DNA from 2 places in the Fructilactobacillus fructivorans genome. Region 2 is predicted to be linked to the other one. Evidence: a T-box and tRNA genes for the amino acid it is inferred to sense, from the RefSeq annotation. Region 2 holds a T-box; the other holds one or more tRNA genes.

Region 1 (11,833 bases), on a different contig from region 2:
GACCAAATAATCTAATCGAAGAGAGTGATTTTGTGGAAGTTCAATTAAAACGAGTTACCAATAACCCAGTCAACGTTAAGATACTGCAAAAAATCATCCATCAAACTTTTATTAATACCTATCAAAAAGATACTGCAAAATCAGAGCTTCAGACGTATCTGGATCGGGAGTACAATGTGAGCCAGATTCAAAAACAGTTAGATGATCCGAATTGTCAATTTTACGTCTGTATCGTTGATCGACAGGTTGCTAGTTACATGAAATTGAATTTAGGTAATAAACAAACGGAAGCTTTTCCAACCGCAAGTGTCGAAGTTGAAAAATTGTACATTTACCCGGAATTCAAACGGCTTGGACTAGGAACTAAGTTTCTAAAGAAAGCTGAAAGGGTCGCAAAGCAGGCGGAAGCTAAAATGCTCTGGATCGGTGTCTGGGAAGAAAATGAAAAGGCAATTAAGTTTTATCGGAAACTGGGCTTTAAATATTTAAAAACCCATGAATTTAGACTTGGGAGTGAGATTCAACGTGATTTGATTCTAGCAAAGCGGATTCAATAAGATTTAAAATGTAATTTTTAAATAGAACGGGTGACAAACATGCAAAAAGCAGACAAACTGAACATTTTAAGGGATTTAGTCGAAATTAACACCGTTAATTAACACCGTTAATGGTAATGAAGTTAAGGCTGCCGAGTATCTCCAATCACTTTTGAAGCGGTATGGAATTGACGGTCAATTAATCGACCTTGGAAACCATCAAGCTAATTTAGTGGTGGAATACGGAAACGGACAAAAACCAGTTTTAGCGGTAAGTGGACACATGGATACGGTGGCCGTGAATGAAGAAATGTGGAACACCAATCCGTTTGAAATTGTAATTAAGGACGATGTCATGACGGGAAGCGGGGTAACCGACATGAAAGGTGGTCTGGCTGCCATCGTGATTGCCCTAATTGAAATAAAAGAAGCAGACGTTAAGATTGACGGAACAATCCGGATCCTGATTACAGCTGGTGAAGAAGTGGGAATGAATGGCTCACATAGTCTTCAATCACAAGGGTACATGGATGATGTAGATGCTTTGTTAATTACTGAACCAACTGGTTATCGGATTGTGCGTGCCAATAAGGGTGAAGTTGATTTCTTGGTTACTTCAACTGGGAAAGAGGCACATAGTTCACGACCTAACTTAGGGATTAATGCGATCCAAAACCTGATGGATGTTCTAGAGGAAGTGAAGCAAGTCATTTCTACGAGAGCTGAGCAAAATGCCAGTGAGGTTTTGGGACAAACCACCTATACTGTTGATGTATTTAACGGAGGAATTCAAATTAATGCCATCCCAGGCTCTGCTAAAGCGGCGATTAATACTCGGATTGTGCCAAACTATGATAATCAGCAGGTCATCGATGACTTTAACCAGATAGTTGATGATTTTAACCAAACCCATGACGGGGAAATTAATCTCGAGATTTTGATGAATATTGCGCCAGTGGTTGCGAAACCAGATTCTAAGTTGATTAAGGAACTTTTAGCTATTGCAACTCCATACATGAAGAAGATGAAGTACAGTTCTGATGAAGTCAAGATGGGCCAAGAGATGATGGTTAAGCAGGGATTTAATCCCTTTGCAACGGATCAGATTACGGTAATGAGTGCAGCAGGTGGAACCGACGCCTCTGAGCTTTTATCCCAAAAATTAAACGGTGCTAATTATGCTGTGTTTGGCCCAGGGAATCCAATGAAGATGCACCAAAATAATGAATCAGCGTCCCTACAAATGTGGTTAGACTTCATTGAAATTTATAAGAAACTTTTTAGTCAGTACTTTGTTAATTAGATAAAAAAATCGTCTTGAAGGTTGACCTTCAAGACGATTTTTATTTAATTAAGCTTTATTTTCTGATCCAAAGACCTTAATTCGATCAAGGCACATCTCTTTAAGTGCGTTTGTTCCAGCCTTTAAGAAAATCCGTGGATCATAGTTTTTACCCTCAAGATCTTTATCAGAGTGAACGTAGTCTCGCATGGCCTGATGAAAGGCTAGTTGACCCTCCGTGTTGACGTTGATCTTGGAAATTCCAAGTTGGATTGCTTTTCTGATTTGATCATCAGGAATACCGGAACCACCGTGTAGGACCAACGGTAACTGTTTACCGGTTTGGTTATAGATGGCTTGATCAATTTTTTTTAGGTGATCAAAGTTTAAGCCCTTCCAGTCCTTAGGATATTTTCCGTGAATGTTACCGATTCCGACTGCTAGCATGTCGACTCCAGTCTCAGCCATTTTAACGGCTGAGTCGACGGGGGCAATTTCACCGTCAGCAATCACACCATCTTCTTCACCACCAATGGTGCCAACTTCAGCTTCGACACTAACATCCTCAGCGTGGGCTAATTTAACAAGTGTTTTGGTCTTGTCGAGGTTCTCGTCCAAGGGAAGAGCAGAGCCATCAAACATGATGGAAGTGAACTTAATTCCCAAAGTCTTAATGGCGTCGTAAAAGGTACCATGGTCAAGATGAATTGAAACAGGGACGGTGATGTTTAAGGCGTGGTACATGTCCACAATCAAGTCATAAACTAATCGGAAACTCCCCATGTAGTTAGCGGCTCCAGAAGTCGCTTGGATAATTACAGGTGACTTGGCTTCTTCGGCTGCTTCAAGAATGGCTCTAGCCCATTCCAAGTTATTAACGTTGAATGCTGGAACGGCGTAGTGTTCTTTTCGGGCCTTATCTAACATTTCAGTACTGTTTGTAATCATTTTCTTCTCCTTTATTCCCAATTTTCCTTTTTAAACGTACTTACATTCCCGTGAATGACGTACTTGGGATTCTGATTAGATTTTTTTACGGCAGTTTTTATGTCACTTGTTTGTTGACTGTTTTGGGCAATGTCAATTAAGAAAGGAACTAGATCATCCTTCCAAGTGAGACGTTTGTCGAATCCATACTGAATCCAGACGCTATTAGTCTTGGGATCATTCCACGAACTTGCCCCATGATAAGGACGATCATCGATCAAAATTCCACCAACATAGTGAACTAATCCCTTATCGTGGGTCATTGTTATTTTTTTATAAAATGGACTGTTTTTCTCAGCTCCAAAAAAATGCTGAATCCACGCTACTTTATCCTGCCAGGCACTTGGATTACTCCAGGGAGCAGTGGTCAAGATGTATAGATCATAGTAGTCAGCTAATTTATTGACACTTTCGATGGCATCTTCAGTTGGATCTAAGTCCCGAAAAATTCCAGGGATCCGATCTGGTCGTGCTCCCGTTGGGAGTGATTTTGCTCTTTGATTAAGGACCGGAATGGTGTTAACCAACACGTTGTCCATGTCGAGAAATAATTTGATGGATTCTTTTTTATTGTTTGACTGCATGTCGAAACTGATTCTCCTATACTAATAAGGTAAAATAAATGAACTTATAATAATGTTTAAAACATATCTTTTACCATTATAGTCAATTATCTTGCCCAGTGGTTAATTGGACCATACTTGTGGCCAACCTGGATTTCATCTTCGATTGCACCGTCAACGTACTGCTTGGCAATCTTAATGGAATCGGCAACGGTGTGACCCTTAGCTAGTTCAGCGGTGATTCCAGCTGAAAGGGTATCACCAGTTCCGTTTTTACGATCGGTAGTGAAGTAAGGGCCATTTAAGTTAAAGTGCTGACCATCTTCTAACAAAACGTAGTCAGAAACCTTTGTTTGACTAGGATCGTCATGGCGACCCTTCACAATGACGTTGCTAGCGCCCATGTCTTGCATGGCTTTAGCTGATTTAGCCATGAAATCAGGATCATCAACATCGAGTCCAGTAAGCTTTTGTGCTTCAAAGAAGTTGGGTGTTAAAACGGTTGCCATCGGTACTAATTCATTTTTCATGGCATCGAAAGCGTCTTCTTCAAGCAACATGGTTCCAAACTTGGTAGTAATTACTGGATCAACCACTAGTGGACCAAAGTCGTATAGCTGATAGTCTTTTACCACCGTATTGATAATGTTGGCATCAGAGAGCATCCCAGTCTTAGCGGCTAAGATATGAAAGTCATCACCTAGATCTTTGAATTCTTGATCAATAAAACTAGTTGGCATGTTGACACTATCATGAATTCCATAGGAGTTCCCTGACACACATGCTGTAATAATTGAAGCACCGTACACACGACGAGCAAAGAAAGTTTCTAAGTCTGCCTGAATTCCAGCGCTGCCATCACTATCACTGCCGGCAATTGTTACTGCTTGCGGATAATCTTTAGTCATTTTTGAGTCCCCATTTCCACTTTAATTTGATTTTTACCTGTTCCATGTATTATAATACTAAGAGCTGATGTATTTAAGAGTTTAGACTTAATTGGAAGGAGTTTTTCATCATGAGAATTTGTCATCCAAATGGTGTCCAAGGTCGTCGTCCGATCGACACTAAAAAACGTAAAGCAAAACAAAAAGAAGTAGCAGATTTACAAAAATTTTTGAAGCAAAAACCTGCTAAATAATTTAACTAATTAACTTTTACTAGACATCTGATGGTCGGTTTTCCGATCGTTAGGGTCTATTTTTTTACGAACATTTTCTTTGATAACTATTGCACAAGATGTGATAATGAGGGTGAAAAATAGAAGGAACGGGATGATACCAATGGGCGCGAGTAACGGTTAGCTCAAAGTTATTTTCATGAATCAACGATTATGTAGAGGAGACTTAAAATTATGACTGACGTAAGTATTCCAAACTATGATAAAAATAATATGCCAAAGACCACGAAGAGTGCGGTCTTAGAGAAAGTGTTCGACATTGACATGAAGGACACCAAACTAAAAGAAATGGGTCCAACTGACGTTTTGATTAAAGTGGTAGCGGTTGGAATTTGTGGTTCCGATGTTCATTACTATGACCAGGGTCATATTGGTAACTTTGTGGTTAAGAAACCACTGATTTTGGGCCATGAGAGTTCCGGTGTTATTGTTGCTGTTGGCGATAAAGTTACTAAGTTCAAACGTGGTGATCGGGTTGCCATGGAACCTGGTGTTCCATGCGGTCACTGTGAAGCTTGTCGAACTGGTCACTACAACCTTTGCCCGAACATGCAGTTTATGGCAACGCCACCCGTTAATGGTGATTTAACTCAATTTATCGTTTATCCTCAAGACTTTGTTTACCCAATTCCTGAAAATGTCTCATATGAAGAAGCTACTTTGAACGAACCATTGTCAGTTGGTGTTCATGCTACGCAAAAATTAGGTGTAGATGTTGGTTCATCAGTTCTGATTTCCGGAATGGGTCCCATTGGTTTACTGGCAATTCTGGCCGCTAAAGCCCATGGAGCTGATCAGATCATTGTTAGTGATGCTGAGCAATCACGATTGGACGTTGCAAAAAAGTTAGGAGCCACTAACGCGGTTAACATTAAGAATGCTGATGTTCTTGATACCGTTAAAACCCTTACCAACGGGGTTGGAGTTGACTATGCCATTGAAGCTTCTGGAACGGTTCCTGGTGAACAAACTTCCCTGCATGCCCTAAAACGGGGCGGAAAGGTTGCTTACATTGGAGTTCCAACGACTGACCAAACTCCACTGGACGTTCCGTTTATGACCGATCATGAAACTACGATCATGGGGATCTTTAGATACTGTAATAATTATCAAACTGGTTTGAAGATTTTAGCTAAGAATACAAAACTGGTTGATAATTTGTTAACTAACTTCTATCCATTGGATCAAACTAAGGCAGCACTTGAAAAGTCCAGAACCGATAAAAGTAATTCAATTAAGGTCATTATTTATCCAAATGAACAACTGAGAAAATAGCGCCATAAGTGGATTCTGCAATGGGTAATTGCAGAGTCCACTTTTTTTGCAAAATAATTTGCTAAATTAGTAGACAAACTATTAAGACCTGTGTATACTTGTGAACAACAAATTAAGTATTTCATTATTGCTGTGTAGTTCAGTTGGTAGAAACGCTTCACTGTTAATGAAGATGTCGCTGGTTCGAGCCCAGCCACAGCAGCTATTTAAAAACCACAATTAGGATTGTGGTTTTTAAATTAATGCTTCTTACCTTTTTTAGCTTTTTTAGGTTTACGCTTTTTAGGTTTTGACATTTGTCTCAGTTGATCTTTCATGCCTTCAATTTCTTTTGCATGCTCCTGTTTCCATTCTTTGAATGATGATCCTGAATCAGAATCGGCGGGTTTAAGACCGGTATCTAACCAGAATAATGCTTCTGATAGACTAGGGAAATTGTGCAACCAAAGCGTTTGACCATTCTCAGAATCGAAAGCAACGTATGAGCGAGAGCGCCGCTTTAAGAAGGTATGCTTTCTAATCTTGAACGCTTCTCTTTTTCTAGTTAAAAAGTAATCTGGTAAAATGTATTTACCGGGAGTCATTAACTTTGGAAAACGTTCATTCTTTTGAGCATGACGGTCTTTGAGCATTGCTAACGCTTGATCAACTGTAATTAATTTTGCAGCTATATCGGCCATTGTATGAATCCCCTCCTACATATTATTTTCGCATAAATATTACAAAATGCAAAATGATATGACTAAATGTAAGAATTAATTAAGAATTTGAATGGAGTAAAAATGGGAAAGACAAAGAAGTATTACGCAGTCAGACGAGGGCGTCATCCTGGAATTTACCCGACCTGGGATTTGGCCAAAGCTCAAATCGACGGATATTCAGGGGCGCAGTATAAAAGCTTTCAAACCAAAAGGGAAGCAAGTGCGTACTTGTATAATGAACAAGCACCAATCACAGAAACAGAGGGGAGTCACACCCAACGTCCTGAGATTATTGTCTTTACCGATGGTGGGTCACGAAATCATGGTAATGTCGCTGGTGGTCACGTTAAGTCCAACGATAAAGCAGCCTGGGCGTACCTCATTGACGCTCCAACGGGTCAACACGTTGACTCTGGTGGGGAATATGGGGTCACTAACAATCGGATGGAAATCATGGCACTCGTGAGGGCCCTTCAGTGGCTATCTGAGCACCAACTAAATCATGCTGGCATTGGTGTAGTCAGTGATTCCAGATACGTTTTAAACGCAATTACAAAGCATTGGATTGATGGCTGGAAAAAGCGAGGCTGGAAACGCAGTGGTGGTGAACTGAAAAATAAGGAGCTTTGGCAACAGCTTGACGAACTTTTACATCAGTTTTCCAACATCCAGTTTGGTTGGACGAAGGGTCACGCCACTAACAAGGGAAACGTCTTTGTTGACGAGAAATTGAATCAGACTATGGACAAAATGTAAATTTGCTTAATAATAAAGATGAAACCCCAAAGGAGTGATTCAATGACAAGTGAGAGAGAAAAGATGACAAATGGTGAACCGTACAATCAGTTTGATAAGGAATTGATTAGTCGGCGAATTTTATGTCGAAAGCAGTTACAGGAGGCTAATGATACCCCTGATAACGAGAAACGAAACGGATTAATCCAGGACTTATTGGCTAAGAGTGGCCCGAAGTTCTTTGTTGAAACTGGAATTGAGTTTGATTATGGTTTTAACATTTATATTGGTGATAATTTTTACGCTAATTATGGGTTAACCCTTTTGGACACCGCTCCAATTACGTTTGGTAAAAACTGTTACATAGGTCCTAATTGTGGACTATATACCAACGTTCATCCCCTAAATGCAAAGGAACGGGTGGCAGACGTTGAAATGGCTGCCCCAATTACCATCGGTGATAATGCTTGGTTTGGTGGTCATGTCACAATTGTTCCGGGGGTGACCCTCGGAAATAATGTGGTCGTAGGAGCTGGATCCGTTGTCACCAAGTCATTTGGCGACGATGTGGTCCTGGTAGGTAATCCTGCAAAAGTATTAAAAAAGATTGATAATAATTAACGAATTTTACTTATTATCTTAGTTGTGTATAATGATAATGAAAGATAAGTAATTATCATTTGTGTGACCGTTACAACGCTATGCAAGTGTCTCTATGAGCACCATGCATAGCGTTTTTTATTGTGAAAAAGTATTTGGAGGGATTTCTTTATTTTTAAAAAATTTAATATTGATAAATTCGTCTTTATTCCCACGCTGTTAATCTTTGGAGTGGGATCGATCATTTTGATCGTTGGTGGTTCAAAATTACAGGGGATTTTAGCTCTGGCTTTAAATTGGATTACTAATCAAATGGGTTGGGCCTACATGGTTGTTTACATAATTAATTTCTTATTTTTTATGTGGCTAATCTTTTCAAAATATGGTGCCATCAGATTGGGAGAACCACACTCGAAGCCAGAATACAGTGACCTTCAATGGGGAAGCATGGTGTTTGCGACCGCAATTGATGCTAGTATTTTGATGTTAAGTATGGTTGATCCGTTAAGGTATCTCCAGCATCCACCATTTGGCGCAAAACCATTTTCTGAAAGTGCGTATAACTACGCTCATATGTTTGGTCAATTTAATTGGGGACCAATGGCATGGATGATGTTTGCCCCGGCCACCATTGCAATTGCGTACATCTTGTTCGTTAAGCACGGGAAGGTTCAGCGTCTAAGTTCTGCGATTGATTTCATTCAAGGAGAAGCCAAGTGGAAATACTACCTCAGACAATTAGTTGACTTTCTGGTTGTCTTTGGAATCATGGGTGGAGTTGGATCTTCCGTCGGAATGGAGATTCCAATCATTTCTAACGTCTTGAGTCGCTTGTTGGGAATTCCTGATAATCTGATTCTGAAGATTGCGCTCTTCGGTGTTCTCTTTGTCATCTTTGCATGGACCGTGTACAAGGGGCTTAACGGTGGGATTGACCGATTGAGTGATGCCCACATTTGGACCGCCATTATCTTCTTGGCGTTTGTCTTGTTAGTTGGTCCAACGATTTACATTTTAAGTTCAGAGACAAATAGTTTGGGACTACTAGCTGATAAGTTCGTTGCCATGTCGACGAACACCATTCCCAATGGTCCGGCAGATGTTGCTAAACAAGAAACGATCTTTTACTGGGGTTGGTGGTTATCATACATGCCAGTCATGGGATTGTTTATTGCACGTATTTCAAAGGGACGCACGATTCGTTCGACGCTGATTGGAATGCTTGGATATGGTTCGGTTGGTTGCTTGAGTTTTTATGCTATTCTTGGTGGATATTCATTGTGGCTTCAAAAAACCGGTCAGATTAACTTGGTTCATATCTTGAATACACAGGGACAGGCCGCAGTAATTACTGCTGTCTTGTCTAATCTGCCGTTTAAGGCGATCGTGTTCGCGGTTTACTGTATTTCTTGTTTTATTTTTCTTGCTACGACAATTTCATCGTCGGCCTTTATCGTTTCATCGTTTACGAGTCTAAGACTCAAAGAAGGCCAAGAGCCAACTCAGTTTAACCGAATGACCTGGGTGGTTGTCTTCGTGTTGTTCTCCTTCGGACTTGTTGTCGTTGGAGGGTTTAGCACCATTCAGACCTTCTGTGCGATCGCGGGATTCCCACTAATGTTTGTATGTATCATGATCTTGATATCGATTTATCACATGGTGAAGAATGATGAGGGAATCGTCCTTAAGAACAAAGCGATGGATGATTTACGAATTAAGAAGAAGAAAGAAAAGATGCGTCGAATTCACGCTAAGAAAATGGTCAAGAGTATTAAAGATGCTCAGGGTAACGATCATGAGGCCTCACTTCCTGATCCTAATAAAGAATAAATAATTAGTAATAATCAGTAGTTTTCTACTGATTATTTTTTTGTCGAAAATTTTAAAATTAATGATATGATATTACTGAAAGGGGATGAAAAAAATGGAAAAATTTGAGCCATTAACGTTTCAAAGAATTTTATTGACCGTTGACCCTGATGACAGTAAGTCAACTCAACGTGCTTTCCGTTATGCGGTAACAATGGCCATTAAGTTTAAAGCATCACTTGGAATTTGCTCGGTGTTAGAAAATAATGATATTAATATTTATGATTCTTTAACACCAAGTAAAATCGAAGCTAAACGTGACCAACTACGAGAAGTAGTTGGTGGCTATGCTGATTGCGCTTCAAATGCTGGAGTTGAAGATGTTACACCAATTATTTCGGTTGGTGGAAGTATTGATGATGAGATTTTGGACTCAATCGCACCTAAGTTTCAGGCTGATTTGCTCATCTGTGGAGCTGATGCTACCGGTGAACACGGTAATCGGAGTATAAGTGTTAAGTTAGTTAAGAAGTCTAAGATTTCAACGATTATCATTCGTTAGTTTTTAAATCTTTAAGTAGGTAGGGATGGATTTTGTCAGATAAATTAAGAAGATTTTTTAATGAGGGTACCACCGATGAGATCACCAAGAGGATGCTTGGAACGTTACTTGTTTATCATTCACCCAAGGGTTTAATGAGTGGCTACATTACCGAAGCAGAGGCTTATTTAGGGCAAAAAGATTCAGCGGCTCATGCTTACCAAGGGAAACGAACTCCATCTAATGAAGCTTTGTATGGAGTTCCAGGTACAATCTACATCTATTCGATTCATGGTCGCCTTTGTTTAGATGTGGCTGCTCAAGCCAAGGACGTTCCCGAGGGAATTTTGATTCGTGGAATTGAACCATATCAAGGAATTGATTTAATGAAAGCTAATCGTCCAAAATCCGGCTTTGAGTTAACCAACGGACCGGGAAAGCTAATGGATGCCCTTGGAATCTATGATAAGGAAATGAACCTAATTGAGTTAGGTGATACTGCCCTTGATCTTGACGTTGATAACGTGAAATTTCCAAAGAAGATTGTGGAGTCAGGGCGGATTGGTGTGAGTGATCGTGGAACCTGGACTGACAAACCGTATCGATTCTACGTAAAGGGAAATCCTTACGTATCCAAGCTACCCAAACGTGAGATGGATTTAAAAACTTACGGATGGAAATAAAAAGGGGATGCTACTTTATGAGTAGTATCCCCTTAAACTTGCTTATTTTTCGTTATATAAAGCCTGAACACCGCTAATATCACTTGGTCCAATTTGATTGGGATTGAGTGAATTGTAGTAGGTATCATTAGGGTACATGATACTATCTTTTTCGTGATTGTGTTTTAGTCCCATGGCGTGGCCCAATTCGTGTTCAACGGTAAGTAATTGTTGGTCATAAGTGTAACGCATGTTAGCCATGACCCTGGGATTCAAAGTGATTTTGGCTCCAGTTTGAAAAGTATGATCATTAACATTTTTGGTTTTAGTTAGATTAAGGGTGACACCGGCGTAATGGTTACCCTTCCAAAATCCCTGGTTACTGTTAGTGATGCCAATCGTAGTTGGAACCTTGGTCTTGGAACGAACCCAGTTAAAGGCGTGGGTTTTGTTCCAATTAGTGATGGCTTGATTGATAATAATACGATAACTTTGGGGTGTCCCTTTGCGAATATAATATTTGGCGGTGGGCTGTTCATAACGAAAACCAATGTTAGGGTCGATGTTTTGGTCCGCTTTGGCATTTGAACCGGGTAGTGAACTAAGGGCAACGAGTGAAATGACGAGTGCCATAATGATTCCGGTAATTTTTGAAAGTTGTTTCATGATATCCCACCTTTGTGACTTATTTTAGTCAAATTTATACTAGCATAAATGAACATCAGGAAGAATCAAAAGGAAAAGGGTACGAAATTCTTAACAATTTCGTACCCTTTTTGTGAATTATTATTTTTTAAACATGTACTTGGCGTCTGCAACGTGATCTTGAGAGGTTAAGATCTTAGGACCATCTTCTGTGATTGCTAGAGTGTGTTCGTATTGAGCTGAATAAGAACCATCTTGGCTGACATAGTAAGTCCAGTCATCCTTCTTATCGTAGTCATCCTTAATTTTCCAAGTTC
Region 2 (11,833 bases):
ATCCAGATGTTGGTATTATTAGAGGATCACCCCATGAATGTTGGTCAAATCAGTGATGAACTTAAAATTGAACAGTCGGCGGCTTCACATCAATTGGCCATGCTCAAAAAGCACCAATTGGTTAGTAATGTCCGGGATGGCAAGTCAATTTACTATGAGCTTGATGATCCACACATTATGGATATCGTAAACGAGGGTCTAGCTCATTCCGATCACGTGGTAAGAGGAGTAAAACATGGAAACTAAAAGGGTGGTTGGATATGGTATTATTGTGGAACTAGTAGCAATTGCTTGGATGATAGTAGAATTCTCGGTTGGATTTAGAGCCGGGATTGATGCTCATTCGGTAGTATTGATCGTGTTTGGTCTTGACAGTTTAATGGAAATTGTGGCTGGAATAGTGTTGTTAGTGCGATTAGGCGTCGAATTTGATGGATCCAAAATGGATATTAATCGGTTAGATCGGATTTCAACCAAAATTGTGAGTATTATTTTATTACTTTTATGTGGCTACATCTTGATTACTTCTGGATACAATTTGTTTCAGCATGAAGGGGCTGATTCCAGTCTGATGGGGATGGTCATTTCAATCATGTCACTAATTATCATGCCATTCATTGCCTATGCCAAATACTGGATTGGAAAAGTGATTGGTTCTGATGCTCTAATTCAGGATGCCATGTGTAGTGTGACCTGTGCCTATCTAGCTGGAACAGTTTTGGTTGGAGTTCTAATTAATTATTTCTTTCATATCTGGTGGATCGATTCAGTCGCCGCAATTCTAATTGTTTTCATTATCGGGAAAGAGGCATTAGAATGTTTTGTAGATGACTAATCTTGACAAGTAATATTATAGAACTATAATAATAATTGTATAAAGTTTAGTTGTACAAAACTGAAAAGACGAGGTGTTAAGTATGAGTGAAAACAATTATCAATTTGATGTATTGTATTTAGGAAGCGGACACGGTGCTTTTAACGGTGCTATTCCACTGGCCTTAAAGGGTAAAAAAGCTGGCATTATTGAAGTTGGCAAAATTGGTGGAACCTGCCCTAACAGAGGTTGTAACGCTAAGATTGCCTTAGACTTCCCAGTTAAGATGAAAAAAGACGTTGATAACTTTCAAGGTCATGGCTTAGATGGTACTCCTAAGATTAATTGGGCAGACAACGTTAAGCATGAAAAAGAAGTTATCAGTCAATTACCTGGTGGAATTGAACAAGGCTTAAAGAGTGTTGGAATTGACGTTATCCATGGATATGGAAAAATTGTTGATGCACATACAATCGAAGTTAATGGTACTAAATATACCGCTGACAAGCTTGTTGTAGCCACTGGTGCTCATTACCACAAGATTGATATTCCTGGTGCTGATTTAGCAAATGATGGAACTGATTTCTTGAACCTCGAAAAACAACCAGACCGCATGACAGTTATCGGTGGTGGATACATTGCGATTGAATTTGCAACCATCGCTGCTAATGCTGGCACTAAAGTTACGATCTTATTGCACCATGACAAAGCTTTAAGAAAGTTCTACCAACCATTTGTTGAAGACTTACTTAAAGATCTTGAAGCTCAAGGTGTTCAAGTTGTTCGTGACGTAAATCCAGAATCAATTGAAAAATCTGGTGACAGCTTTGTTGTTAAGACTAACAAAGATGACTACGATGCTGATTGGATTCTTGATGCAACTGGACGTGATCCAAACGTTGAAGGCTTTGGCCTTAAAGAAGTTGGCGTTGATTACGACAAGAACGGAATCAAAGTTGACGATCACCTTCAAACTTCAGTTGACAGTATCTATGCTGCCGGTGATGTTCTTGACAAGAAGGTTGGTAAGTTAACTCCAACTGCCATCTATGAATCAATGTACTTGACCAAGTTATTTACTGGTGCAACTACTGACCCAATCGAATATCCTGCTGTTCCAAGTGCCGTCTTTGCTTCACCACGAATCGCTGAAATTGGTGTTAGTGTTGATGAAGCTAAAGCTAACCCCGACAAGTATGATGTTAAAGAATCAGATCTCTCGACTGATTGGTTCAGATTTGCTATGCAAGAAAACAAGGGTCAGACCATTGCTGTTACCGATAAGCAAGGTTACCTGGTAGGTGCAACTGAAATCAGTTCTGAAGCTGATAATGTGATTAGCATCTTAGCTCCATTTATTGAGTACCATATCTCACCTGAAAAGATGAGTAACTTGATTCCATTGTTCCCAACCTTGGGTTCTGAAACTTTGAATCATCTATAAAATAAAATACGCAAAATAAAAAGTTCGCCGATTGGCGAACTTTTTTTTGTGTCTAATTATTAATTATTTGAGAAATTCAGGCTTTTTAAAGTCTGGATCAGGGTAGGTGTAGAATCCCTTACCTGATTCTCGACCGATCTTACCTTGGTCAATCATTGTCTTGAATTTTTCGGAGGCCTTCTTAACTTCTGGATTAGTTGACATTTTAGTGATGTCGTACATGGTCTTCATTCCAATGCTATCCATGATAGCGAATGGACCAAGTGGGGCACCGGTTCCGATCATCCATGCTCGGTCAATGGTTTCAGGATCAGAAACGCCGTTGTTCCAGAGAACGAGGGCATCTGACAAGAAGGGTACTAAGAGTGAATTTAAGAGGTAACCCGGTTGTTCCTTGTTGACTAAGATGGGGACCATTCCGATTTCGCGTGAAAATTGTTCCATTTCCTTTGGAAGATCTTTACTAGTCTTTGACTGGGACATGATCTCAGCGGTGTTGTTCTTCCAGATGGAGTTAGCGAAGTGATAACCCAAGTATTTTTCAGGGCGACCAGTTGCATCAGCAAACTCTGATGGGAGTAAGGTCGATGTGTTGGTAACGATGACTGTGTCCGGATCAGCTAAATCACTGAACTTCTTGTAAAAATCATTTTTAACATCTGGGTCTTCAGAAAGAGCTTCGACTACTAAGTCGGCGCCCTTAAGTGCGGCCTTTAAATCAGTGGTGTAATGAAGATGTGCTTCGGCATCTTTAACTTGTTGATCAGTAGCACCAATATCTTTTTTTACGGCTTCTTCCCAACGAGCAACTCGAGCCTTGGCACGATCTAGTGATCCGTCAGAGCGGCCCCAGATAGTAGTATTTTTTCCATGAAAAGCTGACATGAAGGCAATTTGTGATCCTAAAGTTCCTCCACCGACAACTACAACGTTATTGAATGTCATTGTGAATTCCTCCTGTGTTCTTATTTATTGCTTAAATCTATTTTATGCTTATGAAAGCGCTTAATCAACTTTATTTGTTTGCTGGAAACGGTAATGGTTGCACGTCCAGCAAATTTAGTTAAAATATTAACTAAAATCTTAATGGAGGCAAGGAAATGAATAAAGTCAGAAAAGTCACAATCAATGATGTTAATGAACTTCAGAATATTAGTCGTGAGACGTTTGCGGATACATTTGGTGCTGAGAACAAGCCGGAGAATCTGAACCAATATTTGGATAATGCATATGATACCGAAAAATTACAACAAGAGATTGCGAATCCAAATTCCGAATTTTATTTTGCGTACGTTGATGGTCAGCTAGCTGGTTACTTGAAATTAAACGTAGGAAGCGCTCAATCGGAGAAGATGGGTGACGATTACTTGGAAGTTCAACGAATTTATCTGAAAAAGAACTTTAAGCGTCACGGCTTAGGAACGGAATTGATGAACCTAGCCGTTCAAAGAGCACAAGCCTACGGCAAGCCCAAAATTTGGTTGGGTGTATGGGAACACAATGATGGTGGCTTAAAGTTTTACCAAAAAATGGGATTTAAGCAAATTAGTGATCATGTTTTCCAACTTGGCAGAAGTTCACAACGTGATTTGATAATGGAGAAGCCAATTAGTGTTAACATTAAGTAAGTAGTTAACGATTTTAATTGGAAAGTTGGTTCTTTAATTGTTATTTAATGGGATTTTTCTCTTAATTGCTAGTGTGATTGCTGGGACATTGAGCAGTGTAGTTGGAATGGCAAGCGTGATTTTGTATCCGGCCCTTTTGTTTGTAGGGTTGCCACCAATTATGGCTAACGTCACGATTACAGTGGGAATCATTTTTAGTGGAACGAGTGCCGTTCTTTCATCAAAGCGAGAACTAAAGGGACAAGGTTCGGTTACCTTGCACGTCATGGCGTTTGCAGTAATTGGTGCTATTATTGGATCGATTATCTTGTTACATAGTTCCAATAAGAGCTTTCAAGATGTAGCTCCGTTTGTCATTTTACTTTCAGGGGTGTTAATGCTGATTCCAAAGAAGCAGTCCGCTTACGTTCATGAGAGTGTTTCCAAAACTGCTAGTGCGATTGCAGCCATTGCCATTGTAGTGGTCGGAATTTACGTTGGTTATTTTGGTGCTGGCGGTGGAGTTTTAATGGCAGCAATTTTGATTCGAATCATTGATGCTCCTTATGCCATCTGTAATGCGGTCCGAAATGTATCGACATTAACCATGAATGCCGTTTCAGCGCTCATTTTTATTTTCACGACGCCGATTAGTTGGAGTGCCTTGGTTGTTCTTGCCGTTGGTCTGTTCATCGGTGGATATATCGGACCAATCATTGTACGAGTCATCCCATCAGCCATTATGAAATATTCGGTTGCAATTGGTGCCATCATTCTGGCGGCCTTCTTAGCTTATCAGGCCTATTTTTAAAAGTATGAGGAAAACATAATGTTGAAATTAATTTTTTTAGTGGTGGCAGGAGTTATCAGTGGGGTACTAGAAAGTACGGTTGGATTAGCTAGTTTAGTTGCTTATCCAGCAATGTTACTTGCTGGTTTTGCTCCCATTGTAGCGAACGTAACCAACACCGTTGGATTTGCGTTTAGTGATTCTAGTGCCATTTTGGCATCTCAAAAGGAACTAAAAGGACAGAGTAAAATCATCATGAAGGTGATTGTCTTTGCGGGGATCGGAACGATCATTGGTTCCCTCATCCTGCTTAATAGTTCCAACAAAAGTTTTGAAAATGTGGCTCCAATCATCATTATGATTTCAGGAATTTTGATGTTATTGCCAAAAAGTCAACGGCAACTGACTGAGACCCACATGACGTGGTTCGGAAAGATCATCACAGCAATTGCTTTGGTACTGGTTGGGATGTACCTAGGTTACTTCGGAGCTGGTGGTGGAGTGATGCTCATTGCGATTTTACTTCGAGCCGTCAACCAACCATATGCTATCTGTAATGCCATTCGAAACTTTGTTTCGTTAATTTTGAACTGGATTTCAGCTGTGATCTTCATGTTTACGATGCCAATTAACTGGGTGGCTTTAATTGCGATTACAATTGGACTTCTGGTTGGTGGCTACATTGGTCCGTCGATTGTGCGTCATATTCCATCTAAGATTATGAAGTATGGAGTTGGAATTGGTGCGGTAGTATTAGCAATTTGTTTAGGAATTAAAACTTATTAATAGAATAAGGAGAAATGGAAAGTTTGATTTTAAAGTATGTTTTGTTGATTATTGCAGGAATCTTCAGTGGAATTATGGGAACTGCTGTTGGTCTAGCTAGTGTAATTTCTTACCCGTCCATGCTAGCCGCTGGACTGTCTCCCATCGTAGCAAGTGTGACTAACATTGTCGGGTTTGCTTTTAGCAATATGAGTGCGGTAGCATCGTCACAAAGGGAACTTAAGGGCCGGGGAAAGACAATCCTTAAAGTAGTTATCTTTGCTGGACTTGGATCAGCGATTGGGTCGCTAATTCTACTCAAGAGTTCCAATAAAAGTTTTGCTGACATTGCTCCCGTGGTTATCATGCTTTCGGGACTATTAATTATGTGGCCCAAGAGTAAGAAACAGCAGACGGAAACTCACCTTAGTCTGTGGGGGAAGGCACTAACAGCAATTGCATTAACGGTAGTAGGAATGTATTTAGGCTACTTTGGAGCTGGTGGTGGTATCCTCATCATGGCTATTTTACTTCGAGCTCTTAACGAATCATATGCGGTTGATAATGCAATTCGAAATGTGATGTCCTTGGTCATGAATTGGATTTCAGCTATTATCTTTATTTTTACGATTCAAATTAACTGGCCCGTTTTAATTACTTTAACCATTGGACTAATCATTGGTGGCTACATTGGACCAGCAATTGTACGTCACATTCCATCTAATATTATGAAGTATGGTGTCGGAATTTTAGCCATTTTACTAGCTATTTATCTTGGCATTAAAACCTATTAATGATGTTGCAACGAGTCCTTGGTTATGGTATTTTTAAAGCAGATAAAATACGACGATAAAGAGGACGAGTACCATTAATTACTTTTTCAGCGAGTCGAAGATAGTGGGAGTTCGGTAAAGGATTAATGTGAAAAACACCTTGAGTTTTCAGTTTGAACTAAGTAGGACTGACGGTTACAATCCGTTATCATTGTTCGAGTTGGTTTATGTAATATAAACAAGATGGGTGGTACCGCGATGACTTCGTCCCTTTGTGAGATGAAGTCTTTTTTTATTGTTTAAAGAAGGGTGATAAGAATGAAAAACGTGTTAGCAAAAGATCTTTATACTAAGAAACGGGACTTTGGAGACGAATCAGTTGTCCTAACGGGATGGATTCGGACCATTCGTAATTCTAAAAAAATTGCCTTTATTGAGGTAAATGATGGATCGTATATCAAAAACGTTCAGGTGATTGTCAAAAGTGATCTGGATAACTTTGATGACGTAATTAAGCTTCCAATTAGTTCAACTTTAAAGGTAACTGGAAAACTAATTGAGACCCCAGATGCACAACAACCATTTGAGATTCATGCCGAAAAGGTTGATATCGAAGGGGTGTCTGACTTAGATTACCCACTGCAAAAGAAGAAGCAATCCCTTGAATATCTTCGTTCTATTGCTCACTTACGTCCCAGAACCAACACGTTCTATGCCGTATTCAAGATTCGTTCACTAGCAGCTTTTGCTATTCATCAATATCTGCAAAACCGTGGCTTTGTGTATGTAAACACACCAATTGTCACTAGTAGTGATACTGAGGGTGCTGGTGAGATGTTTCAGATCACTAGTTTAGATCAGAATGACCTCCCGAAGGATGCAAATGGTAAGGTTGATTATTCAAAAGACTTTTTTGGTCAAGAAACCAATTTGACCGTTAGTGGACAGCTTCCGGTTGAGGCATTTGCGTTGGCCTTCCGAAATGTTTACACCTTTGGTCCTACCTTTAGGGCTGAGAACTCACACACTAAGCGTCATGCTGCGGAGTTTTGGATGATTGAACCTGAAATGGCATTTGCCGACCTAGATGACATTATTGCCACTTCTGAAGACATGTTGAAGTATGTAATTAATTATTTGTTGAAAAATGCGTCAGAAGATCTGCAGTTTTTAAATGATAATGTTGATGACAATTTAATCAAATTGCTTCAAACCACTGTCAATGAAAAGTTTGCTCGTATTACCTATACGGAAGCCATTGATCTCCTTGAAAAGGCTGACGTTGACTTTAAATATCCAGTTAAATGGGGAATTGATTTAAAGGCCGAGCATGAACGTTACCTTTCAGAAAAAGTCTTTGGTAATCCAGTCTTTGTTACCGACTATCCACGTAACATTAAGGCCTTCTACATGCGAGATAATGATGATGGAAAGACCGTTGCCGCTTCCGATCTCTTGGTTCCACGAATTGGGGAATTGATTGGTGGAAGTCAACGGGAAGAACGTGAGAAAGAGTTGGCTGATAAGATGGATGAGTTCCACTTGTCAAGGGACGAATATGAATGGTACTTAGAGCTTAGAAAGTATGGCGGTACCAAACATTCTGGTTTTGGAATTGGGTTTGAACGTTTACTGATGTATGTGACCGGAATGGATAATATTCGGGACGTTATTCCTTATCCAAGAACGCAAGGTAGCATTAAATTTTAGATTTACATTAATCCACGAGAAATCGTGGACTTTTTTTGTGACAATTTGTAACAATTCAAATCAAAAAATGATAATCTATAACTAGCTATTAAATTAGCACAAATCGAAAAGGGAGCGCTTTATATGGCAAAAAGTAATGGACTTAGTAGATTAGAAAGATTTTGGTTTATCACCATTATGTTAATTGGAACTTTCACAATGTCAATCAGCCAATCATCGTTATCAACGGCTTATCCGACATTAATGAATTATTTCAATATTTCAGCATCATCGGTTCAATGGTTAACGACTGGTTTTATGATTATCATGTGTATTATGATGCCTATCAGTCCTTGGTTATTGAATAACATGAGTTTTAAGAAACTCTTTATGGGCGTGTTGCTGATGTTTGATTTGGGAACTTTAATCATTTTAATCAGTAATAGCTTCGCGTGGGTGCTTTTTGGAAGAGCACTAGAAGCCATCGCAGTTGGTATTTTGTTTCCATCGTATCAAACGGTCTTGCTTAATATCACCCCAGAGGATGATCGGGGAACGATCATGGGAGTTGCTGGACTGGTTATGGGTTCAGCACTTGCTTGTGGACCAATCATCTCTGGAATCGTTTTAAGATTTACAACTTGGCGGGGTTTGTTTGACGTCTTTATTGTCATCATTACCGCGGTTTTCTTGATTTCTTTCTTTGTTATGAAAGATGTAATGCCAAGGATTAAGTCCAAATTGGATTGGATTTCAATCATTTATTCATTTGGTTTGATTGGAATTTTGTATGTAATTAGTGAAATTGCTAAACCGAACAACAACTACGGATTATTACTACTGATTCTAGCCATCAGCATCATCTTAATTGCATTGTTTGTCGTTCGTCAGTTTAGAATCAGTAATCCATTGTTAAACTTAAACGTTTTAAAGACCTTTAACTATGATTTGGCGGTTCTTCTGACGGGTTTCTCTTACATTTCATTAATTGTGGTTACGATTATTTTTCCACTGTATTACCAGCAAGTACTTAATGTGTCACCGTTTATTTCCGGGATGGCATTAGTTCCTGGAGCTGTTTTCCTAAGTATCTTGAACCCAATTACAGGTACCATTGTTGATAAAATTGGATTTAAGCCAGTTATGTTAACAGGAATGATTATGATTGTGCTTGGCTGGGCGGTCTTAGCCTTCTTCCCAATCTACAACATTTGGGCAATGATGATTATTGCCATGTTGATTGAAGGTGGCAATGCCTTTGTTATGATGCCTGCTGTTACTCTAGGTGCTGATTCACTTCCAGAAGATTTGATTTCTTACGGAACGGCCCTAATCACTACGGTTAGACAAGTGCTTGGATCAACCGGAGTAGCGGTTGCTACGATTGTATTAGTTAGAGCCACTGGTTTCTTCAAACTCAGCATGCCGGCAATGCCAGCACAAGTTAATGGATTTCACATTGTTTACTGGGTCTTCTTAGTAATTGCGGTAGTTGGATTAATCTTCGCTGTTATGATTAGAACCCCTAAAAAGGATCAAAAATAAATCGAAAAGTAAAAGGGATGGAAATTATATAATTTCCATCCCTTTTTATTTCGCCAAAGAGACACTATGGTCTGTAATTAATGGTTTTGAAATCATGTTGTAACCGTTTGGTAGTAATCGCCACCTACCATAGAAAGTGTGAGGAGATTGTAAATAAAGACACAAGGATTACATAAAGAAAGAGGCTAGAGTATGTTTATAAAATTAGTTAAAGGAGTCGCAGTTTCAGTTGCAGCACTTGGGATGTTTGGCGTTATTAATATGAGTGCCAATCAAACGCAAGCATCCGCAAGTAAAGTCCATTTTTCAAATGTTAAGAGAGTAGCAACAAATGAACTTGGCAAACCATATTCATATGGTGCAGTTGGACCTAACAGTTTTGACTGTTCTGGATTCACACAATATGTCATGAAAAACGGTGCTAACCGTAATATTGTAAGAACTGCTCAAGCACAATATGACAGTTATAAGCATGTTAAGAAAAGCAAAATCAAGAAGGGTGATTTAGTCTTCTTTGGTTCAAGTAAGAGTGACATCTATCACGTTGGGATTGCTCTAAACAAACACCAAATGATTGATGCGCAAAATCGTGGAGTTATCATCGAACCAATTCACGCCCCATGGTGGAACTTAGTCGGAGCATCTCGCCCAGTTTCATTTGCTAAAAAAACAGTTAAAAGTCCCGTTAGGTTTTAATGAGCCTGACGGCTTTTTTGACACTCCTAACTTACCTGATTACTATATAGGCAAAAGTTGAAGGGAGCGAACCAAGTTGCTAAGAAAGGACGAACCATTTTTACCAATTACATCAAGATCAGAATTGCGGAATTGGTTCACGGAAAACTGTCAAAAAGAGGGTTGTCTGTGGATCCCAGTTAGTATGAGTCCAACAAATGATGACAGGATGTTTTATTTGGATATCGTCGAAGAGGCACTGTGTTTTGGTTGGGTTGATGGTTTGCATAAGAGTTCGGATGAGACCGGATTAGCCCAACGACTCACTCCTAGAAAGGAGAATAGTAATTGGACCGAGCTTAATAAGGAACGTGCTCGGAGATTAATTAAATTGGGTTTAATGACTGATGAAGGTCAAAAAGTGTTGCCCGATTTGTCACCCAAGTCCTTTAAGATTATCAAACCAGTTAAGCGAGCTTTGAAACGTGATCCAAAGGTATGGGACAATTTCAATCAGTTTCCGGACTTGTACCAACGGGTTCGCGTTGATGGAGTTCAATCACGTTTGAAATTTAGTAAACCACAGTCATACAAGCACCGGTTACATAAGTTGGTGAAAAAGACGAGGGCCAACGAGATGTATGGTGGTTGGTGTGATAATGGGAGATTGTTGCATTATTAAGTTTTAATAGGTTCAATTTTTGTAGCCGACATTTTATGGGCGTTATCACTCAAGATAAGTCTAATCAAAAAAATACAATTAATGGATTTATAAATATCAAAAACAAAAAGCGAACCAATCAACTTAATGACTGGTTCGCTTTTAATTATGGAGGCGGCGGGATTTGAACCCGCGTCCGGGCATATTGCCTCCTGAACGTCTACATTCGTAGGCTAATCATTTGAATTTCACTGTACAATCCGCAATTAGTCAATGCTAGCATGCACAGCTAATCTGATTAATCTCTTCATACTACTTCAGATGGGAGCAGTAAGCGTATCCTATTAAAGGTAGGACCTAGGACTGATCCATAGGAAAAATCAGCTAGATCTACGTCAAGCGCTTATTAGGCAGCTACGGCGTAAGAATTGTTATTATTTTTTGCAGTTATAATTAAACTGAGCGATTTGACGCATCGTCGTACGGAATGCAATTCAGGCTCAAACTATACCCGTCGAATCCATAACGCCCCCGACAGATACATTACTACTATACCATGATATCTGCCTAATTTACAGTAATTTAAATCAAGTTAAAATGCTTGAGACCATTCACGATTCCGTGGTCGGTGTTCTTGGTGGTAATAAATTCACCATGTGGTTTAACGTTTGAGAGACCGTTACCCATCACAACCGGATGATCAACGTAGTCTAGCATTGGGATATCGTTATTACCGTCTCCAAAGGCGTAGGTTGGGATTCCCTTTAGTCCAGCAGTATCAATTAATTGCTTGATTCCAGTAGCCTTAGAAACCCCATGAACGACTACATCGATGGAGTAGGGTGAATTACGGTAGAAGGTTAAAACATCACCGAAAGCATCCTCATACTCAGTATCTAGGTCAGTGTTGGTAACAACCATCATATTAATGGGGTTTTCGTGCCAGTATGTCTTAGTAACAATCTTTGGTAGCGGGGCATGGACGTGCTTGAATGCTTTAATGGCTAACTCATCATGATTGGTAATGGCACCGCGTTTTTGATTTAGTAGGACCAAAGTATTACCATGTT

What was found. The T-box of region 2 lies ahead of asnS (asparagine--tRNA ligase). A T-box ahead of a tRNA ligase gene usually reads a tRNA of that ligase, here a tRNA-Asn.
Region 1: it has a tRNA-Asn gene. The T-box ahead of asnS (asparagine--tRNA ligase) is inferred to sense a tRNA for this amino acid. The anticodon was not compared.

The regions. Positions count from the first base shown of each region.
Region 1 is NZ_JOJZ01000013.1:11,708-23,540, forward strand. It holds gene LfDm3_RS03045 (GNAT family N-acetyltransferase) at 33-557, shown strand; gene LfDm3_RS03050 (ArgE/DapE family deacylase) at 709-1,839, shown strand; gene fba (class II fructose-1,6-bisphosphate aldolase) at 1,888-2,766, opposite strand; gene LfDm3_RS03060 (5' nucleotidase, NT5C type) at 2,778-3,389, opposite strand; gene thiD (bifunctional hydroxymethylpyrimidine kinase/phosphomethylpyrimidine kinase) at 3,476-4,276, opposite strand; gene LfDm3_RS06970 (hypothetical protein) at 4,387-4,509, shown strand; gene LfDm3_RS03070 (NAD(P)-dependent alcohol dehydrogenase) at 4,723-5,823, shown strand; tRNA gene LfDm3_RS03075 (tRNA-Asn) at 5,952-6,025, shown strand; gene LfDm3_RS03080 (hypothetical protein) at 6,063-6,503, opposite strand; gene LfDm3_RS03085 (ribonuclease H family protein) at 6,606-7,280, shown strand; gene LfDm3_RS03090 (sugar O-acetyltransferase) at 7,323-7,880, shown strand; gene LfDm3_RS03095 (BCCT family transporter) at 8,067-9,689, shown strand; gene LfDm3_RS03100 (universal stress protein) at 9,784-10,230, shown strand; gene LfDm3_RS03105 (DNA-3-methyladenine glycosylase) at 10,263-10,892, shown strand; gene LfDm3_RS03110 (matrixin family metalloprotease) at 10,935-11,537, opposite strand; gene map (type I methionyl aminopeptidase) at 11,658-11,833, opposite strand, start outside.
Region 2 is NZ_JOJZ01000019.1:95,159-106,991, reverse strand. It holds gene LfDm3_RS04280 (ArsR/SmtB family transcription factor) at 1-246, shown strand, start outside; gene LfDm3_RS04275 (cation transporter) at 236-835, shown strand; gene LfDm3_RS04270 (dihydrolipoyl dehydrogenase family protein) at 918-2,258, shown strand; gene LfDm3_RS04265 (3-hydroxyacyl-CoA dehydrogenase) at 2,322-3,203, opposite strand; gene LfDm3_RS04260 (GNAT family N-acetyltransferase) at 3,359-3,886, shown strand; gene LfDm3_RS04255 (sulfite exporter TauE/SafE family protein) at 3,924-4,676, shown strand; gene LfDm3_RS04250 (sulfite exporter TauE/SafE family protein) at 4,695-5,441, shown strand; gene LfDm3_RS04245 (sulfite exporter TauE/SafE family protein) at 5,456-6,214, shown strand; T-box leader at 6,261-6,468, shown strand; gene asnS (asparagine--tRNA ligase) at 6,512-7,903, shown strand; gene LfDm3_RS04235 (DHA2 family efflux MFS transporter permease subunit) at 8,027-9,427, shown strand; gene LfDm3_RS04230 (C40 family peptidase) at 9,620-10,123, shown strand; gene LfDm3_RS04225 (YdeI/OmpD-associated family protein) at 10,200-10,784, shown strand; RNA gene ssrA (transfer-messenger RNA) at 10,930-11,296, opposite strand; gene LfDm3_RS04220 (Cof-type HAD-IIB family hydrolase) at 11,346-11,833, opposite strand, start outside.